Pararhizobium sp. A13: one gene and its partner. The protein of the gene in region 1 interacts with the protein of each later gene in a pairwise test. Links are inferred from orthologs where the notes say so. Each region holds a gene or a part of one and is shown in the gene's direction. Other genes may lie near its edges. The genes, in order: leuS and ligA.

Region 1 (9,118 bases):
CTCACGACAAATGATGCTTTCTCGTCGTTTCGGTGAGGAAAACTTGACTATGATGCCTTCGCTCAGCGCACTGCGCGTCTTTGAGGCCGCGGCACGGCTCAACAGCTTTTCCCGCGCCGCCGACGAGCTGCATGTCACCCACGCCGCGGTCAGCCATCAGATCCGTCTGCTGGAAGACTGGTTCGGCCGGCCGCTTTTCCTGCGCGAAAAGCGCACCGTCCGGCTCGTGCCCGACGCGACCGCTCTGGCACAGACGCTCTCGGTATCGCTGGCGCGGATAGAAGCGGAAACGCGCGCTTTCCGTATGAAGGCGACGGGCGAACTCACGGTCGCCTGCATCGCCTCGATCGCCACGCGCTGGCTCATTCCGGCCCTTCCGGATTTTCTTAAGCCTAATCCGGACATCAACGTGCGCGTCGTCTATGCGATGGGCGAGCAACGGTTTCGGGAGGGGGACTGCGACGTCCTGATCACGCTGGGCGAAGACCGGAGCGAGACGCGAGAAAGCACCTGGTTGTTTTCCCGTGCCAACCGGCCCGTTGTCAGCCCGGCTTACCTCGCGCGGCGGGGCATGCCCGAGACTGCAGAGGCGATCGCCGCCGCCGATCTCCTGCATGACGAGACGCCGGATCGCTGGCTGAAGTGGTGCAGGAAGGCGGGATTGCAAATGGACGGACCGTTGCGCGGCCCGGTGTTCCAGGACTTCAATCTGCTGGCCACAGCCGTTATCGCCGGACACGGCATCGCGCTCTGCCCGACCGAGGTATTTCGCCGCGAACTCGACAATGGCGACCTCGTCATTCTCTCCGATATCGAGACCTTGACGGACGAAAGCTATTTTCTGGTCACCGCGAGGCCGGCAAGCGTGGCAGCCGGAAAATTCCGCGACTGGTTTTGCGGTCTGGCGGGCAGTTTTCGTGAATCCGGCTAACCACCTAGGCCGCGTGACTTCAGCGCCGCGGAAATTTCCTCCAGCACGGCGGGGTCGTCGATCGTCGCCGGCATCTTCCAGCTTTCGCGATCGGCGATCTTCTGCATCGTGCCGCGCAGAATTTTTCCAGAGCGGGTCTTTGGTAGGCGCTTGACGCAGATTGCTGTCTTGAACGCAGCGACGGGCCCGAGACGTTCGCGCACCAGGGCAACGACTTCCCTTTCGATTTCGGCTGTTTCACGGGAAACATCGGCATTGATGACGAGGAACCCGGCCGGGACCTGGCCCTTGATCGCATCGGCGACGCCGATCACTGCGCATTCGGCGACATCCGCATGGCTGGCGCAGATCTCTTCCATCGCCCCTGTCGACAGGCGGTGACCGGCCACATTGATGATGTCGTCGGTGCGCGACATGATGAAGATATAGCCGTCGTCATCGATATAGCCGGCATCTGCCGTGCGGTAGTAACCCGGGAATTCGGAGAGGCAGCTTTCGCGAAAACGCTCGTCGGCATTCCAGAACGTCGGCAGGCAGCCCGGTGGCAGCGGCAGCTTGATCACGACATTGCCGAGGGTTCCGACGCTGACCGAATGTCCGGCATCGTCCAGGATCTGGACGTCATAACCGGGCAGGGGCACTGCCGCGGACCCATATTTGACCGGCAGGAGGCCGAGGCCGAGAGGATTTCCGGCCACCGGCCAACCGGTTTCCGTCTGCCACCAATTGTCGATGACGGGGACCCCAAGCTTCGCCTCCGCCCAGGCAACCGTATCTGGATCGGCCCGCTCGCCGGCAAGAAAGAGGGCTCGCAGGGATGAAATGTCATGCCGGCGGATCAGCTCTCCCTGCGGGTCCTCCTTGCGGATGGCACGGAAAGCCGTCGGCGCGGTGAACAGCTTGGTGACGCCGTGTTGCTCGATGACCCGCCAGTAAGCGCCCGCATCGGGCGTGCCGACCGGTTTCCCCTCGTAGAGCACCGACGTGCTGCCGTTGAGCAGGGGCCCATAGACAATATAGGAATGGCCGACGACCCAGCCGATATCCGATGCTGCCCAGAAGACCTCCCCCGGCTTCACTCCAAAGAAGTTCTCCATAGACCATCGGAGCGCAACCATATGACCGCCATTGTCGCGCACCACGCCCTTGGGCTGCCCGGTCGTTCCGGACGTGTAGAGGACGTAAAGAGGATCGGTGGCCAGAACCGGCGTGCAGCCCAGATCGTTTCCAACCCGCTTCGCCTCGCTGACGGCCGAAGCAAAATCGATATCCCGATCTGGATGGAGCTCTGCCTGAAGCTCCTTCCGCTGATAGACGAGGCAGCGATCCGGTTTGTGCGCGCTGATCTCGATCGCGGCGTCGAGAAGAGGTTTGTAGGCAATGGTGCGGCCGCCTTCGATCCCGCAACTGGCAGAAACGATCAGCTTTGCCGCGCTGTCGCTTATGCGCGTGGCAAGCTCGTTTGCCGCAAACCCGCCGAAGACGACGGAGTGCACGGCACCGATGCGGGTGGCCGCCAACATGGCAAAGGCCGCCTGCGGGATCATCGGCATATAGATGATGATCCGGTCACCCTTCTTTACGCCGAGGTCACGATAGACGCAGGCAAGCGCGACGACCTCTTCCAGCATGGCGCCATAGGTCCAATGTTCGACCGTACCGGTAACCGGACTGTCGTAGATCAGCGCATTCTGATCCGCGCGACCCGAAGCGACCTGGCGATCCAGACAATTGAAGCAGGTATTTGTCTCGCCACTACTAAACCAATGGCCGTAGACGCCCCGGTCCGGATCGAAAACGCGCTGCGGCGGCCGGAACCAATCGATATCCTTTGCGGCCTTCGCCCAGAACGCTTGCGAATCCTGCTTCCACGCGTCGTACACGTCGGAATAGCTGCTCGCCATCTCCGTCTCCTCCACTCCCAAAACCGGGGTCAACCGGCCTCCAAGTGGAAACATTAGGAGATTGCGGAAGGGGCGAGAAGCCGGACGAAAGCATTAGATCAACGTGTGCCGAAGATCGCCGAGCCGACGCGGACGCTGGTCGCGCCGAACTGGACGGCAACCTCGAAATCGCCCGACATGCCCATGGACAGCTTTGTCAGCCCGCAACGCGCCGCGAGCTTGGCGAGCAGGGCGAAATGCGTCCCGGGATTCTCATCCGCCGGCGGAATGCACATCAGGCCCTCGATCGGAATGCCGATCGTCTCCCGGCACAGCGCGACGAAGGCAATGGTTTCGTCCGGCGCGATGCCGGCTTTTTGCGGCTCGAGGCCCGTATTGACCTGGACGTAGAGGCGAACGGGCTTGTCTTGGCGCACAATCTCAGCCGCGACAGCTCTGGCAATCTTCTCCCGGTCGATGGTCTCGATGACGTCGAAGAGGGCAACCGCATCGGCCGCCTTGTTGGATTGCAGCGGGCCAATCAGATGAAGCTCGATATCGGAGGTCCCCGCCGCGCGAAGCGCCGGCCATTTACCCTGCGCTTCCTGCACCCGGTTTTCGCCAAAGATCCGCTGTCCGGCGTCAATCACCGGGCGGATCACCTCAGCGTCGAACGTCTTCGAAACGGCAACCAGCGAAACGGAACCAGATGCCCGGTTCGCACCGCCTTCTGCGTTGCGAATCCGGCTCAGGACATCGTTCAACCGTTCTTCCACGCTCATTGCCACCGTCTCCACCAGAATCCATCGACCGCGCCGGCCTTCCATACTTCGGAAAGCCAGCCTTTTGGCGCAATAGTCAAACATGGCGCGGATGCCAAGGCGTTATCGCCGCCGACTGGCCGAATGGCTCAAAGTTTTGCCCGCAAAGCCTTCCAAAACTTGACGCTACGCTTGTTTCATGGTGAAGGTCACGCCAAATATCTCAGGGGATGATTTCCCCTTGCCCAAATTTCCGGAACATCGATCATATGGCTACCGAACGTTACAATCCGCGCGATGCTGAACCCCGCTGGCAACAGGAATGGGATCAGAAAAACGTCTTCACCACCGACAACGACGATCCGCGCGAAAAATACTACGTGCTCGAGATGTTTCCCTATCCGTCGGGCCGCATCCATATGGGCCATGTGCGTAACTACGCGATGGGCGACGTCGTTGCCCGCTACAAGCGCGCCCGTGGGTACAATGTGCTGCATCCGATGGGCTGGGATGCCTTCGGCATGCCGGCGGAAAACGCCGCCATGGAACGCGGCGTGCATCCGGCGTCGTGGACCTACCAGAACATCGCTTCAATGAAGGCGCAGCTGAAGGTGATGGGCCTGTCGCTCGACTGGTCGCGTGAGTTTGCCACCTGCGATGTCGATTATTACCAGCAACAGCAGCACCTGTTTCTGGATTTCCTGGAAAAAGGTCTCGTCTATCGCAAGCAATCGAAGGTCAATTGGGATCCGGTCGACAACACTGTTCTCGCCAACGAGCAGGTGATCGATGGCCGCGGCTGGCGTTCCGGCGCCTTGGTGGAACAACGCGAACTGACACAATGGTTCTTCCGCATCACCGATTTCAGCCAGGATCTGCTTGATTCGCTGGATACGCTCGACCAATGGCCGGAAAAGGTCCGGCTGATGCAGAAGAACTGGATCGGCCGTTCCGAAGGCCTTACGATCCGCTGGGAAATTGTTCCGGATACAGGCGCTGACGCATCCGAAGTGACCGTCTACACGACGCGGCCGGACACGCTGTTTGGCGCCTCCTTCCTGGCAATTGCCGCCGATCACCCGCTGGCACAGCAGTCCGCTGCCGCGAACGCCGAGATCGAGGCTTTCTGCGACGAATGCCGCCGCGCCGGCACGTCGCTGGCCGCACTCGAAACGGCTGAGAAGAAGGGCATGGACACCGGCATCCGGGTCAGGCATCCGCTTGATCCGAGCTGGGAGCTGCCGGTCTATGTCGCCAATTTCGTCCTGATGGACTACGGCACCGGCGCCATTTTCGGCTGCCCCTCCGGCGATCAGCGTGACCTCGACTTCGCCCGCAAATACGGCCTGCCGGTCGTTGCCGTCGTCATGCCGAAGGATGGCGACGCGGCAAGTTTCGCGATAGACGACGAGGCCTACGGCGGCGAGGGCGTGATGATCAATTCGCGCTTCCTCGACGGCCTTTCGATCGAAGAGGCCTTCGAGAAGGTCGCTTCGACGCTGGAGAACACGAAGATCGGCGGCGAACCGCAGGCCGAGCGCAAGGTCAACTTCCGCCTGCGCGACTGGGGCATCTCGCGCCAGCGCTACTGGGGCTGCCCGATCCCGGTCATCCATTGCGACGACTGCGGCGTTCTTCCCGTACCGAAGGCTGATCTGCCGGTAAAACTGCCCGACGATGTGACCTTCGACAAGCCGGGCAATCCGCTCGACCGCCATCCGACCTGGCGGCACGTCTCCTGCCCGCAATGCGGCAGGGATGCGCGGCGCGAGACCGATACGATGGATACCTTCGTCGATTCGTCGTGGTATTTCGCCCGCTTTACCGCGCCATGGGAGAGCAATCCGACCAATCCGGCAGTCGTCGACCGCTGGCTGCCGGTCGACCAGTATATCGGCGGCATCGAGCATGCGATTTTGCACCTGCTCTATTCGCGGTTCTTTACCCGGGCAATGAAGGCGACCGGCCATGCCGGTCTCGATGAGCCATTCAAGGGCCTCTTCACCCAAGGCATGGTCGTGCACGAGACCTATAGCCGCGGCGAGGGCGCTCAGCGTGAGTGGATCACACCGGCTGAAATTGAGATCGAGGAAGTCGACGGCAAACGCCAGGCGACGCTGATCGAAACCGGCGAACCGATCACCATTGGCTCGATCGAGAAGATGTCGAAATCGAAGAAGAATGTCGTTGATCCCGACGACATCATCGCTTCCTACGGCGCCGACACGGCCCGCTTCTTCGTCCTGTCGGATTCCCCGCCGGATCGCGACGTCATCTGGTCGGAGGCCGGAGTCGAAGGCGCTCACCGCTTCGTGCAGCGCCTGTGGCGGCTGGTCTCGGAAGCATCCAGCGCGCTAAAGGCCATCGTGGCAAAGCCCGCTTCCAGCGGCTCTGCCTTGGTGATCTCGCAGTTCGCCCACAAGACGCTCAAGGCCGTCCAGGCGGACTATGACAAGCTGGCCTTCAACAAGGCCGTGGCACGCCTCTACGAGCTGGTGAATGCGCTCGCAAATCCCCTGACGCAGGTAGCCGAAGGGAACGCCGATACTGCGACCATCGCTGCCGTCAAGGACGCGACTGCTATCCTGATCAACCTGGTCGCGCCGATGATGCCGCATCTTGCCGAGCAGTGCTGGCAGGAAATCGGCGGTACAGGTCTGGTGGCGCAGACGGCGTGGCCGGTCTACAGCGAGGCGCTGGTCGCCGAGAATGAAGTGACCATGCCGGTCCAGATCAACGGCAAGAAGCGCGGCGATTTGACAATCGCGCGCGATGCAGATCAGACTGCCATTGAGAGCGCCGTGCTTGCCCTCGACCCCGTCAAGGCCGCATTGAACGGCCAAAGCCCGAAGAAAATCATCGTCGTGCCCCAGAGGATTGTGAATGTCGTTGTCTGAAAGAGCTCAAAGATACGCGCAACTTCTGGCAATCGGCACCTTCGTGGCCCTGGCGGGTTGCCAGGTGAAGCCGCTGTATTCGGAGGGGCCGCAGGGAAAGCCGGCAAGGGCGCTTGCCTCGATCGAGATTTCCGATGCCGACGACCGCGTCGAGCAGGAAGTCCGCAACGCGCTTGTGTTTCTGACATCAGGCGGCGCTGGTGAGCCGGCCAACCCGGAATACAGGATGGCCCTGAATGTCACCAGCGAGGTCATGGGTGTACTCTACAACCAGGAATCCGACACCGCAGGTGCAGGCCGCGTCATCGTCAGAGCCGACTACAACCTGACGCGCGCCGATAGCGGCGAAACCGTCCGTTCCGGAAATCGCAGTGCCGTTGCACTCGTCGACTTTCCCGAGCAGGAATTCGCCAAGGTTCGCGCCACGCGCGACGCTGAGAAGCGCGCAGCCAAGGAACTGGCCGAAATCATCCGCGCGGACATAGCGGCGGCGCTCGGCCGCTGATCAAGGTGGCGACATGACCGAAATCAAGTCGCATGAATTCGATGGGTTTCTCCAGCGACCGCTCAAGGACAACAGGCTTTATCTCGTCTACGGGCCGGATCGAGGCCTTGTTTCCGAACGCGCTGGCCAGATCGCGGCAAAAAGCGGCGTGGCGCTGGACGACCCCTTCTCCCTGATCAAGCTCGACGGCTCGGACCTGCAGCAAAGCCCCGGCCGCTTGCTGGACGAGGTCAATACGATCGGCCTCTTTGGTGGTGAAAAGCTTGTCTGGATCCGTGCCGCCGGCACGGAAAAAACGCTTGTCGATAGTTTTTCCGCATTGTCGCAGCAGCCCCCCGACGGCAGTTATGTCATCATCGAGGCTGGCGACCTCAAGAAGGGGACTGGCGTCCGAAAGATCGGCGAAACCGCACGTTCGGTCATCTCCGTTGCCTGTTACAGCGACGACGCGCGTGCATTGAATAGCCTGATCGACCAGGAACTGGGCCAGGAAGGCCTGCGGATCACGCCGGCGGCGCGGGAACGGCTGAATGAAGCGCTGGGCGGCGATCGCATCGCCTCCCGCAACGAGATCCGTAAGCTGGCGCTCTACTGCCGCGGCTTGGGCATGATCGAGGAGGGGCATGTGTCCGAGATCGTCGGCGACGCCAGCGGCGTTTCGGTCGATGATGCGATCGATGCCGTCCTCAAGGGCGATGTCGACGGCCTCCAGCATGCCATTCGCAAGATAACGGCCTCCAAGACGGCAATCTTTCTCGTGCTCCAGGCCTGCCTGAGGCAGTTTCAGCTTCTCGACTTGATGCGGGCGGAGATGGACGACAAGCGCCAGCAACCCGCCCAGATTGTTGCGACAATGGGCCGTCACATCCATTTCCGCCGCAAGCCGCTTGTCGAGGCGGCGCTGAAGACCTGGACTTTACCCGCGATCCGCCGGGAACTCGGCCGACTGCAAACGGCGATTTTCCAAAGCCGCGCCCGGCAAAGCCTGGAAGAAAGTATCGCTATGCAGACGCTGCTGGCCATCACCTTGCAGTCGGCGCGCCGATAATTTACTTATCAGTTTGATCTATAATCCGATTCCAGAGACGTTTCGGAACCGAAACAATACTAGCGCCGCTCAAGCAACCGGCAGATTTCCTCCAGCTGATCGAGCGTTTTGTAGGAGATGCGCAACTGGCCACCGCTTGCTTTGTGATTGACGGTCACGTCGAGCCCGAGGCTATCGGAAAGCGTTCTCTCCAGCGCCAGGGTGTCGGCGTCCTTTTCTTCCTTATGGGAAGGTTTGCCGTAGTTGGGGTCGTTCTGCGCGCGGATATCGTTCTGCGCCAGCCGTTCCGCATCTCGCACCGACATACCTTTCGCGACAATCGAACGCGCCAGGCCGACCGGGTCGGACGTCGGGATGAGCGCCCGCGCGTGACCAGCCGAAAGAGTGCCGGAAGACAGCATATCGCGAACAGGTTCCGGCAGCTTCAGCAAACGAAGACTGTTGGCGACATGGCTGCGGCTCTTGCCAATGATTTCGCCGAGATCATTCTGGGTATAGCCGTGCTCGGCGATCAGCTGATCGTAGCCGAGGGCCTCTTCGAGTGGATTGAGGTCGGATCGTTGGACGTTTTCGACAATCGCGATCTCCAGCGCCGTCCGATCATCCACATCGCGGACGATCACCGGAATATCGGTGAAGCCGGCGAGTTGGGCCGCGCGCCAGCGACGTTCGCCGGCAATAATTTCATAGCGCTCATCAGCAATCGTGCGCACGACGACCGGCTGAACAATACCGTGCTGACGGATCGAGCTCGCCAGATCCTGCAGTTCCGCCTCATCGAAGGAGCGGCGCGGGTTACGCGGATTACGCGCGACAAATTCGATCGGAATACGCCGGTCGGCATTGACAGGTGCAACCGGACCGCTGGCTTGCAGCGGCTGGTCCATTTCGCCAATCAAAGCCGCAAGACCGCGGCCAAGTCTTCTTCTCGAACTATCGTCATTCATCGTTTGCACTCACACTTATCGTTACGATGTCGAATCGATCGCGGTCAGGCGGCCTTCCGCTGCCTTTCGCGCTGAATCACTTCGGATGCCAATTGGAGGTAAGCTTGGCTGCCGGCGCATTTCAGGTCGTAAAGGATCGCCGGTTT
Region 2 (8,915 bases), 2.8 Mb from region 1 along the record:
TGGCATGCGTTTCGAAGTGGAGATCGATTTCGATTGCCCGCTGATCGGCCGTCAGGCCTGGAAGGGCGACATCACGCCGTCTGTCTTCAAGACCGAGCTGTCGCGTGCCCGCACTTTCGGTTTCATGCGCGATGTCGAGCGCATGTGGGCCGCCGGCCGCGGCCTCGGCTCGTCGCTTGAGAATTCGGTCGTCATCGCTGACGACAACTCGGTGATCAACATCGAAGGCCTGCGCTATACGGACGAATTCGTTCGCCACAAGACGCTGGACGCGGTGGGCGACCTGGCTCTGGCCGGCGCGCCGTTCATCGGCTGCTATCGTTCCTATCGCGGTGGCCACAAGATGAACGCGAATGCGCTGAAGGCGCTGATGAGCGATCCGACGGCCTACGAAATCGTCGAGGCTGCAACGCGTCGCCAGCGCGTGACCGCTCGCGAGGTCATCGCCGTCAACGCTCCATAAGTCAGATTCGGGTCTTCCGGAGCCGGAAAACCAGTGCTGATCTTTGCCAAAGCCGGTCTTTTGACCGGCTTTTTCATGATCCCGCCGCCACAAAATTGCGTTAATCGATCATCATGACGTTGCGGTCGTGTTGCATCTTGATCTAAAACGCGGTTCATAGGCGGCGGTATTCTTACCGCTGTGCGAGTTGGGATTTACGAATGGTATTTGCAGGCCAGTTTGAATTGAAGAAGATGGCGCGTGTTGCCGTCATCGCGCTTGCGGCTTCCGCGACCAGTGTGCTGGTGAGCGCCTGCCAGAACGATCCCGACATTGATATCACCAAGCTCACCGCGGAAACGGATCCGCCGGAAGTCCTCTACAATCAGGGTCTTGCCAACCTTAATGCCGGCAAGACGACGGAAGCGGCGCGCAAGTTCGATGCGATCGACCAGCAGCATCCCTTCTCGGAATATGCCCGCAAGGCGCTGGTGATGCGGTCCTTCGTCAACTACCGCAACGGCCAGTACCAGGACGCCATCAACGGCGCGAGCCGCTATCTCAATCTTTATCCAGAATCCGAAGACGCGGCCTATGCGCAGTACATCGTCGGCCTTGCCTATTCGAAGCAGATTCCGGCAGTGACGCAGGACCAGAAGCCGGCGATGAAGACCATCGAGGCGATGCAGGCTGTCGTGACCAAATATCCGGATTCGGACTATGTCGAGGATGCCGAGGCCAAGATCCGGTTTGCCAAGGACCAGCTCGCCGGCAAGGAAATGCAGGTCGGCCGCTACTATCTCGAGCGCAAGGAATATCTTGCTGCCGTAACGCGTTTCCGCACCGTGGTCGAACAATATCCGAACACCAACCAGGTGGAAGAAGCCCTGTCGCGGCTTGTCGAAAGCTATTTCGCCATGGGCATCACCAGCGAAGCGCAGACGGCGGCGGCGGTTCTCGGCCACAACTATCCGGATAGCCAGTGGTACGCCGATTCTTACAAGCTCCTGCAGACCGGCGGTCTTGAGCCGCGCGAAAGCGGCAATTCGTGGATTTCGCGCGCGGGCAAGAAGCTTCTGGGCGCTTGATGCATGTCGCCCAGAAGTGCATAGCGGTTTTGGGACAACGACATGCATGAAAACAAAGACCTAGGCGAAGAGATTTGAAACAGGATGCTTTCACAGATTTCGATCCGCGATATCGTCCTGATCGAACGGCTTGATCTGTCCTTCGACGCCGGCTTGTCCGTTCTGACCGGGGAAACCGGTGCCGGAAAATCGATCCTGCTTGACAGTCTCTCGCTCGCGCTCGGTGGTCGCGGTGACGGTTCGCTGGTCCGCCACGGCGGCGACAAGGGGCAGGTGACGGCCGTCTTCGATGTCGGCATGAGCCATCCCGCCCGCATCATGATCCGCGAAAACGGCATCGACGACGACGGCGACCTGATTTTCCGCCGGGTGCAATCGGCTGATGGCCGCACCAAGGCCTATGTCAACGACCAGCCCGTTTCCGTCCAGCTGATGCGCCAGGCAGGGCAGCTGCTCGTCGAAATCCACGGCCAGCACGACGACCGCGCTCTCGTCGATACTCATGCCCACCGCACGTTGCTCGATGCCTTCGGCGGTCTTGCCGACGAGGCGGAGAATGTGGCGGGTCTCCACCGCGTCTGGAAGGATGCCGAGCGTACGCTGAAGAAGCACCGCGAGAAGGTCGAGGAGGCCGCCCGCGAAGCCGACTATTTGCGCTCGTCGGTGGATGAACTGGAGACCCTCTCGCCGCAGGATGGCGAGGAGGACGATCTCGCCGAACGCCGCTCGCGGATGATGAAGGCCGAGCGCATCGCCGTTGATATCAACGAGGCGAGCGAGTTCCTCAACGGCAATGCCTCGCCGGTTCCGCTGATTGCCTCGCTGGTGCGTCGGTTGGAGCGCAAGAGCCATGAGGCGCCGGGGCTTCTCGAAGAGACGGTCGAGTATCTCGACGCGGCGCTCAACCATCTCTCCGATGCGCAGATGGCGATCGAGGCGGCGCTTCGGAAAACCGAATACGATCCGAAGGAACTGGAGCGCGTCGAGGAACGCCTGTTTGCACTCAGGGCCGCCGCCCGCAAATATTCCGTGCCGGTGACGGCGCTTCCCGCTCTCGCCGTCAGGATGATTTCTGACCTTGCCGATCTCGATGCCGGCGAGGAGAAGCTGAAGCAGCTCGACGCGCAGCTTGGCCTCGCCAAGCGCGCCTTTGATGCCGCCGCCGCCGCACTCTCGGCCAAGCGCCACAACACTGCGACGGCGCTTTCCGAGGCCGTCATGGCCGAGCTTCCGGCCTTGAAGCTGGAGCGGGCCCGGTTCATGGTGGAGGTCACCTCCGACCCGGACGCCGCCACGGCAGACGGCATCGATGTGGTCGAGTTCCACGTGCAGACCAACCCGGGGACGCGCCCGGGTCCGATCATGAAAGTGGCTTCGGGCGGCGAGCTCTCGCGCTTCCTTTTGGCGCTGAAGGTGGCGCTTGCCGATCGTGGTTCAGCGCCGACCCTGGTCTTCGATGAAATCGATACCGGCGTCGGTGGCGCCGTGGCGGATGCCATCGGCCAGCGGTTGAAGCGTCTGTCGAAGAACGTGCAGGTGCTCTCCGTGACCCACGCCCCGCAGGTGGCAGCCCGCGCCGCGACGCATCTGCTCATCTCCAAGGGGCCATCGGCGGAAAAATCCGAAGCCATCGCCACCCGCGTCGCCCGCATGGACGACAGGGCCCGCACCGAGGAAATCGCCCGTATGCTCGCCGGCGCCTCCGTGACCGACGAGGCGAGGGCGGCGGCAGTAAGGCTGCTGGCCGGGAACGTGTAGTTTTCACCCTCCCCTTGAGGGGGAGGGTCGGAGCGAAGCTCCGGGGTGGGGTGACTTTCGAGCGGCCCAATGGATCACCCCACCCGCGCGTTCCGCGCGACCTCCCCCTCAAGGGAGGTGGGTTTCAACATCTTCCCATTCCTCGAAATTTCTCTAAAACGACTCCCAAAATAGGGAGTCCAGCATGTCGACCGAATCCGTTGCCGTTGAAGATCTGACGCTCGAAGATGCCGCTGCCGAACTGGAGCGGCTGGCCAAGGCGCTTGCGCATCACGATGCGCTCTATCACGGCAAGGACGCGCCGGAGATTTCGGATGCGGAGTATGACGCGCTGAAGCGGCGCAACGAGGAGATCGAGGCCCGCTTTCCGGAATTGATTCGCACCGACAGCCCGTCGCGGAAAGTTGGGGCGGCACCTTCGGCCATCTTCCAGCAGATCACCCATGCCCGGCCGATGCTGTCGCTCGACAACGTGTTTTCCGACGAGGACGTGCGGGATTTCATTTCCAGCGTCTACCGCTTCCTCGGCCTCCTGCCGGACAATTCCATTGCCTTCACCGCGGAGCCGAAGATCGATGGCCTTTCCATGTCCTTGCGCTACGAGAACGGCAAGCTCGTCAGTGCCGCCACGCGCGGCGATGGCACGACCGGCGAAAATGTCACCGCCAACATCCGCACCATCAAGGAAATCCCGCAGACGCTTCCGTCCGATGCCCCCGCTGTCGTCGAGGTGCGCGGCGAGGTCTATATGGCCAAGAGCGATTTCCAGGCACTCAACGAGCAGATGGCGGCGGAGGGCAAGCAGACCTACGTCAATCCGCGCAATACGGCGGCGGGGTCGTTGCGCCAGCTCGACCCGACGATCACGGCCAGCCGCAAGCTGAAGTTCTTCGCCTATGCATGGGGCGAGATATCGGACATGCCGGCTGACACCCAGTTCGGCATGGTCGAGGTGTTCAAACGCTGGGGCTTTCCGGTCAATCCACTGATGCAGCGCCTGTCGTCGATCGAGGCGATCCTCGACCATTACAACGGCATCGGCCTCAAACGTCCCGATCTCGACTACGATATAGACGGCGTCGTCTACAAGGTCGACCGGCTCGATCTGCAGCAGCGCCTCGGCTTCCGCTCGCGCTCGCCGCGCTGGGCGACGGCCCACAAGTTCCCGGCCGAACAGGCCTTCACGACGGTCGAGAACATCGACATCCAGGTTGGCCGCACGGGGGCACTGACGCCGGTCGCGCGGCTGACGCCGGTGACGGTCGGCGGCGTGGTCGTCACCAACGCGACGCTGCACAATGCCGACTATATCGAAGGCATCGGCAACAGCGGTGAGCGCATCCGCGAAGAGGAGCATGATATCCGCATAGGCGACACGGTGATCGTCCAGCGCGCCGGCGATGTCATTCCGCAAGTTCTCGATGTCGTTATGGAAAAGCGCCCGCCAACCGCCGAGCGCTATCAGTTCCCCAAGATCTGCCCCGTCTGCGGCAGCCATGCGGTGCGCGAAAGGAACGAGAAGACCGGCAAGCTCGATTCGGTGACCCGCTGCACCGGAGGCTTCGTCTGCCGCGCCCAGGCCGTCGAGCATCTCAAGCACTTCGTCTCCCGCAATGCTTTCGACATCGAGGGGCTGGGCTCCAAGCAGATCGATTTCTTCTTCGAGGCGGAGGATCCGGCCCTGTCGATCAAGACGGCACCGGACATCTTCACGCTGGAGAAGCGGCAAAGCGAGTCGCCGCTCACCAAGCTCGAAAACATCGACGGTTTCGGCAAGGTCAGCGTCCGCAAGCTCTATGACGCGATCAATGACCGGCGGCAGGTGGCCCTCCATCGGCTGATCTATGCGCTCGGCATCCGCCACGTCGGCGAGACGATGGCAAAGCTCCTCGCGCGGTCCTACGGCAGCTACGCCGCCTTTTCCGAGGCGATGAAGGCCGCCGCGGATACGACGTCGGAAGCCTGGAGCGATCTCAACACAATCGACGGCATCGGCGAGGTTGTCGCCCGGGCGATCGTCGAGTTCTACAAGGAGCCGCGCAACATCGATGTCGTGTCGCGACTGCTCGAACAGGTCACACCGCTTGACGCGGAAGCGCCCGTTTCGAATTCGAGCCCGGTTGCCGGCAAGACCGTCGTCTTCACCGGATCGCTGGAAAAGATGACGCGCGACGAGGCGAAGGCGATGGCGGAACGGCTGGGAGCCAAGGTTGCCGGTTCCGTGTCGAAGAAGACCGACCTGCTCGTGGCCGGCCCCGGCGCCGGTTCCAAGCTTGAAAAAGCCCGCGAACTCGGTGTCGAAACCACAGATGAAGACGGCTGGTTTGCCCTGATCGGTGGGTAACCGTCGTCGCTAGGCTGTCCGCTTCGCACATTGATCGGCGGACGAGGCCGCCAACAGCATCTCGGCCTCGTCGGCGGGCAGCGCCTTTCCGTATCGGTAGCCCTGGCCGGCCTTGCAGCCGAGCAGCCGAAGCGCGATTTCCTGTTCTTCCGTCTCGATACCTTCGGCGATGGTTTTCAGTCCGAGCTCGTTGCCCATCATCAATAGGGCCCGGGTGATGGCGGCGTCATGCGGATTTGAAAGCAAGTCGCCGATGAAACTCCGGTCGATCTTGAGCGTCGTCAGCGGGAAGCGTTGCAGGGAACTCAGCGATGCGTAGCCCGTGCCGAAATCATCGAAAGCGATGTCGACGCCGAGTTCGCGCAGCGTGCGCATGGCTGCAAAGGCATGATCTTCGTTGAGCAGCGCAATTGTTTCCGTCACCTCGAGGCCGAGCGCCGAAGGATGAAGCCGGTGTGCGGCAAGCGCATCGACGACATGCTGAACAAGCGTGCCGGCGCGATATTGGGCAGCGAAGAGGTTGACGCTGACCTTGATCGGGGGAAGGCCTTTCGCCTGCCATGCCGCCGCCTGCCGGCAGGCCTCGTCGAGGACCCACCAGCCAACCGGCAGGGCGAGCGAGCTCGATTCCAGCGCCGCGAGGAATGCGCCTGGAAACAACAATCCGCGCTCGGGATGCTGCCAGCGGATCAGTGCCTCAATGCCGAAGACATGGCCGGTGTCGAGGGAGACCTGCGGCTGATAATGCAGCACCAATTCGCCGTTCTGCAGCGCGCGCAACAGCTCATCCTGGGTGGCCCGTCGAGCGAGCGAATCACTGCGCATCTCAGGATCGAACATCAGCATAGTGCTGCCACCGGCCTGCTTTGCCCTGTAGAGCGCAAAATCGGCGCTGGCGAGCAGCTCTTCGGCGTCCTCGCCATGGTCCGGGGCAAGAGCGAGGCCGATGCTCACAGCCAGTTGAAACACGTGTCCGCCAACCTCGAAAGGCGATTCGAAAGCCGAGAGAACGGCACCGATCGACGCGAGGGCCTGTGTTGCTTGGGTGTCCTTCGGCAGGAGGATCGCAAACTCGTCGCCGCCGAAGCGGGCAACTGTGGCACCGGCGGGCAGGACCGCCGGCAGGCGTACCGCAACGGCCTGCAGCAGCGCGTCCCCGACCGCATGGCCAAGACTGTCATTGACATCCTTGAAGCCGTCGAGATCGACCAAGGCGACGGTCGCGCCATGATTTGCGGACAGCACGTCCTGAAGCAGGCTTTCAAAACTGTTGCGGTTGCTGAGCCCGGTCAGCGTATCCTGGTTTGCCATTCTGAGCAGCCGCGCATCCCGCTCCCGGCGTTCCGAGATATCGCGAATGATTGCTCCCATACCGACGCCGCGCTCGTCATTCCAGAGCGAAAGCGAAATCTCGATCGGTACTTCGCTTTCATCGCGCTTGCGTGCCACGACTTCCACAGTCTTGCCGATCAGTCTTGTGCTGCCCCCCGCCAGAACCCGCGCCAACCCGGCATTGTGGGCGCCGCGAAGGCGATCGGGAATGATGATGTCGATGGGTTGGCCGAGCATTTCCCCCCGTTCATAACCGAACAGGCGTAGCGCCGCCCTATTGACGAATTCGATGCGGCCGCCGGCGTTGATCGAAAAGAAGGCCAGTTCGGTCGCGTTGGAAAAATTGAGGACCGTCGAGCGAACGATCTCTTCCTGGCGCAGGTGCATCTGCTCCATCACCAGGCTTGCAAGGTGTTTTAGCACCTGTTGTTGCTGCGCGTCGAACCGGCGGCGCGGTGCGGTATCGGCGATGCATAGCGCGCCGATACGAAAGCCGTCCCTGGTGACAAGGGGCGCGCCGGCATAGAAACGGACGAAGGGTGCTCCAATTACCTGCGGGTTCTCTGTAAAACGAGGGTCGGCATGCGCGTCGGGGATGACAAACGTGTCATCGCTCTCAATCGTGTGGGTGCAGAAGGAGACGGAGCGAGCGATATCGGGATGACCGGCGCCGACGATGGCCTTGAAGCGCTGGAGATCCTTCTCGATCAGCGTGATGAACGCCATCGGGGCTTCAAAGAGATCGGCGGCAAGTTGCGCGACCGCGTCGAACCGCCGCTCCGGCGCGGTTCCGGCGATCCAGAGGCCAGAAAGCGCCTCCAAACGGCCGCGCTCGATATCATCGATCCGATCCTCGTCGGGCTCTTCGTGCATGCCCATTCCAAATCCCAGCGTTCGGTTCAACGGCAAAGGCTGCAACTGGCAGCAGCCCGATATCAACCGAGCCGTGACCAATTTGCGCCTCAGACTAGTGAAAAGCGGTTATCAACTGCTGAAGAAATTGCGCTTGATTTAAGGATGACACGCACCGCGTGTATTATTGTGCGCCATTGGAAGAGGGAGCCGGATAATGACGGCTTCAACCGAGGCTGCCGGCGAACCGTTCGAGGCGGCCGCCTTCGAGATGGGCGAGAGCATCCGGAACCGAGACGATGGTGATAGCCGCATCTGGTGTCCGGTGACTCGACGGAAGAGGGTGGCCGTCGCGTGCTGTTCTATTCGGGTGATGACGCTGCGGCGAAGGCCGATGTCGCCGCCCTGATCGAAAACCTTGGTTTCTTCGGCATCGATCTCGGCGCGCTCGCCATCGGCGGCAAGCTCGTCCAGTTTCCCGGCGGCCCGCTGCCCGCGCTCAACCTCGTCAAGTCCGGCTGACTGCGATGTCCAGACGGCAATGTGCGATGAGAGCGCATTGCCGTCTGGATTTTCCTTCTCAACCGATGGCGCAAATTCGACGCGACACCCGCCGACAAATAGTGTCCTATGGGTGCAGGCGACCGCAGAGCCGCCGTTTTTGAACGGAACCGAGGAACACCCATCCATGAAGCTTGCTACCTTGAAGGATTCGACCCGTGACGGAAAACTCGTCGTGGTATCGCGGGATCTCACGCGCTGCTCGGAAGTCGGCCACATCGCCCGCACGCTGCAGGCGGCGTTGGACGACTGGGCCCATGTCGCCCCGCGCCTTGCGCAGGTCGCCATCGGTATAGAAACCGGCTCGCAGCCGACCATGCGGTTTCACGAGAATGATGCGGCTTCGCCGTTGCCGCGCGCCTTCTTCTGGGCCGGCGGCTCCGGCGGTTTTTCCGGACCACGGGATTCTATTTCACTTGCGGATGGTGCATCCGATATCACTGTAACCGCGCAGGTCGCTGTCATCACCGATGATGTCGAGGCGCAGGCAGCCAGCGCCGATGCAAAAGACGCTGTTCTTCTCATCCTGCTCGCCAGC

Evidence for each region.
Region 2: the proteins of leuS (region 1) and ligA interact in binary tests that used the Escherichia coli proteins (3 or more experiments, as listed by UniProt). The link is inferred for Pararhizobium sp. A13 from one-to-one orthologs.

Annotation. Positions count from the first base shown.
Region 1 is NZ_CP149510.1:960,664-969,781, forward strand. Bases 3,539-6,672 are described here. They hold leuS (leucine--tRNA ligase), read left to right. Parts: upstream 3,539-3,844; coding sequence 3,845-6,472; downstream 6,473-6,672. Other genes in these bases: WI754_RS04580 (YggS family pyridoxal phosphate-dependent enzyme), read right to left, coding at 3,539-3,596; lptE (LPS assembly lipoprotein LptE), read left to right, coding at 6,459-6,672. Also shown: WI754_RS04570 (LysR substrate-binding domain-containing protein), read left to right, coding at 50-931; WI754_RS04575 (propionyl-CoA synthetase), read right to left, coding at 928-2,835; more of WI754_RS04580, read right to left, coding at 2,934-3,538; more of lptE, read left to right, coding at 6,673-6,977; holA (DNA polymerase III subunit delta), read left to right, coding at 6,991-8,025; WI754_RS04600 (ParB/RepB/Spo0J family partition protein), read right to left, coding at 8,085-8,972; WI754_RS04605 (ParA family protein), read right to left, coding at 9,017-9,118.
Region 2 is NZ_CP149510.1:3,724,349-3,733,263, reverse strand. The notes cover bases 3,122-6,052. They hold ligA (NAD-dependent DNA ligase LigA), read left to right. Parts: upstream 3,122-3,472; coding sequence 3,473-5,632; downstream 5,633-6,052. Other genes in these bases: WI754_RS18325 (EAL domain-containing protein), read right to left, coding at 5,642-6,052; recN (DNA repair protein RecN), read left to right, coding at 3,122-3,288. Also shown: lpxC (UDP-3-O-acyl-N-acetylglucosamine deacetylase), read left to right, coding at 1-463; WI754_RS18340 (outer membrane protein assembly factor BamD), read left to right, coding at 697-1,530; more of recN, read left to right, coding at 1,615-3,121; more of WI754_RS18325, read right to left, coding at 6,053-7,837; WI754_RS18315 (fumarylacetoacetate hydrolase family protein), read left to right, coding at 8,505-8,915. UniProt on the Escherichia coli protein: DNA ligase that catalyzes the formation of phosphodiester linkages between 5'-phosphoryl and 3'-hydroxyl groups in double-stranded DNA using NAD as a coenzyme and as the energy source for the reaction.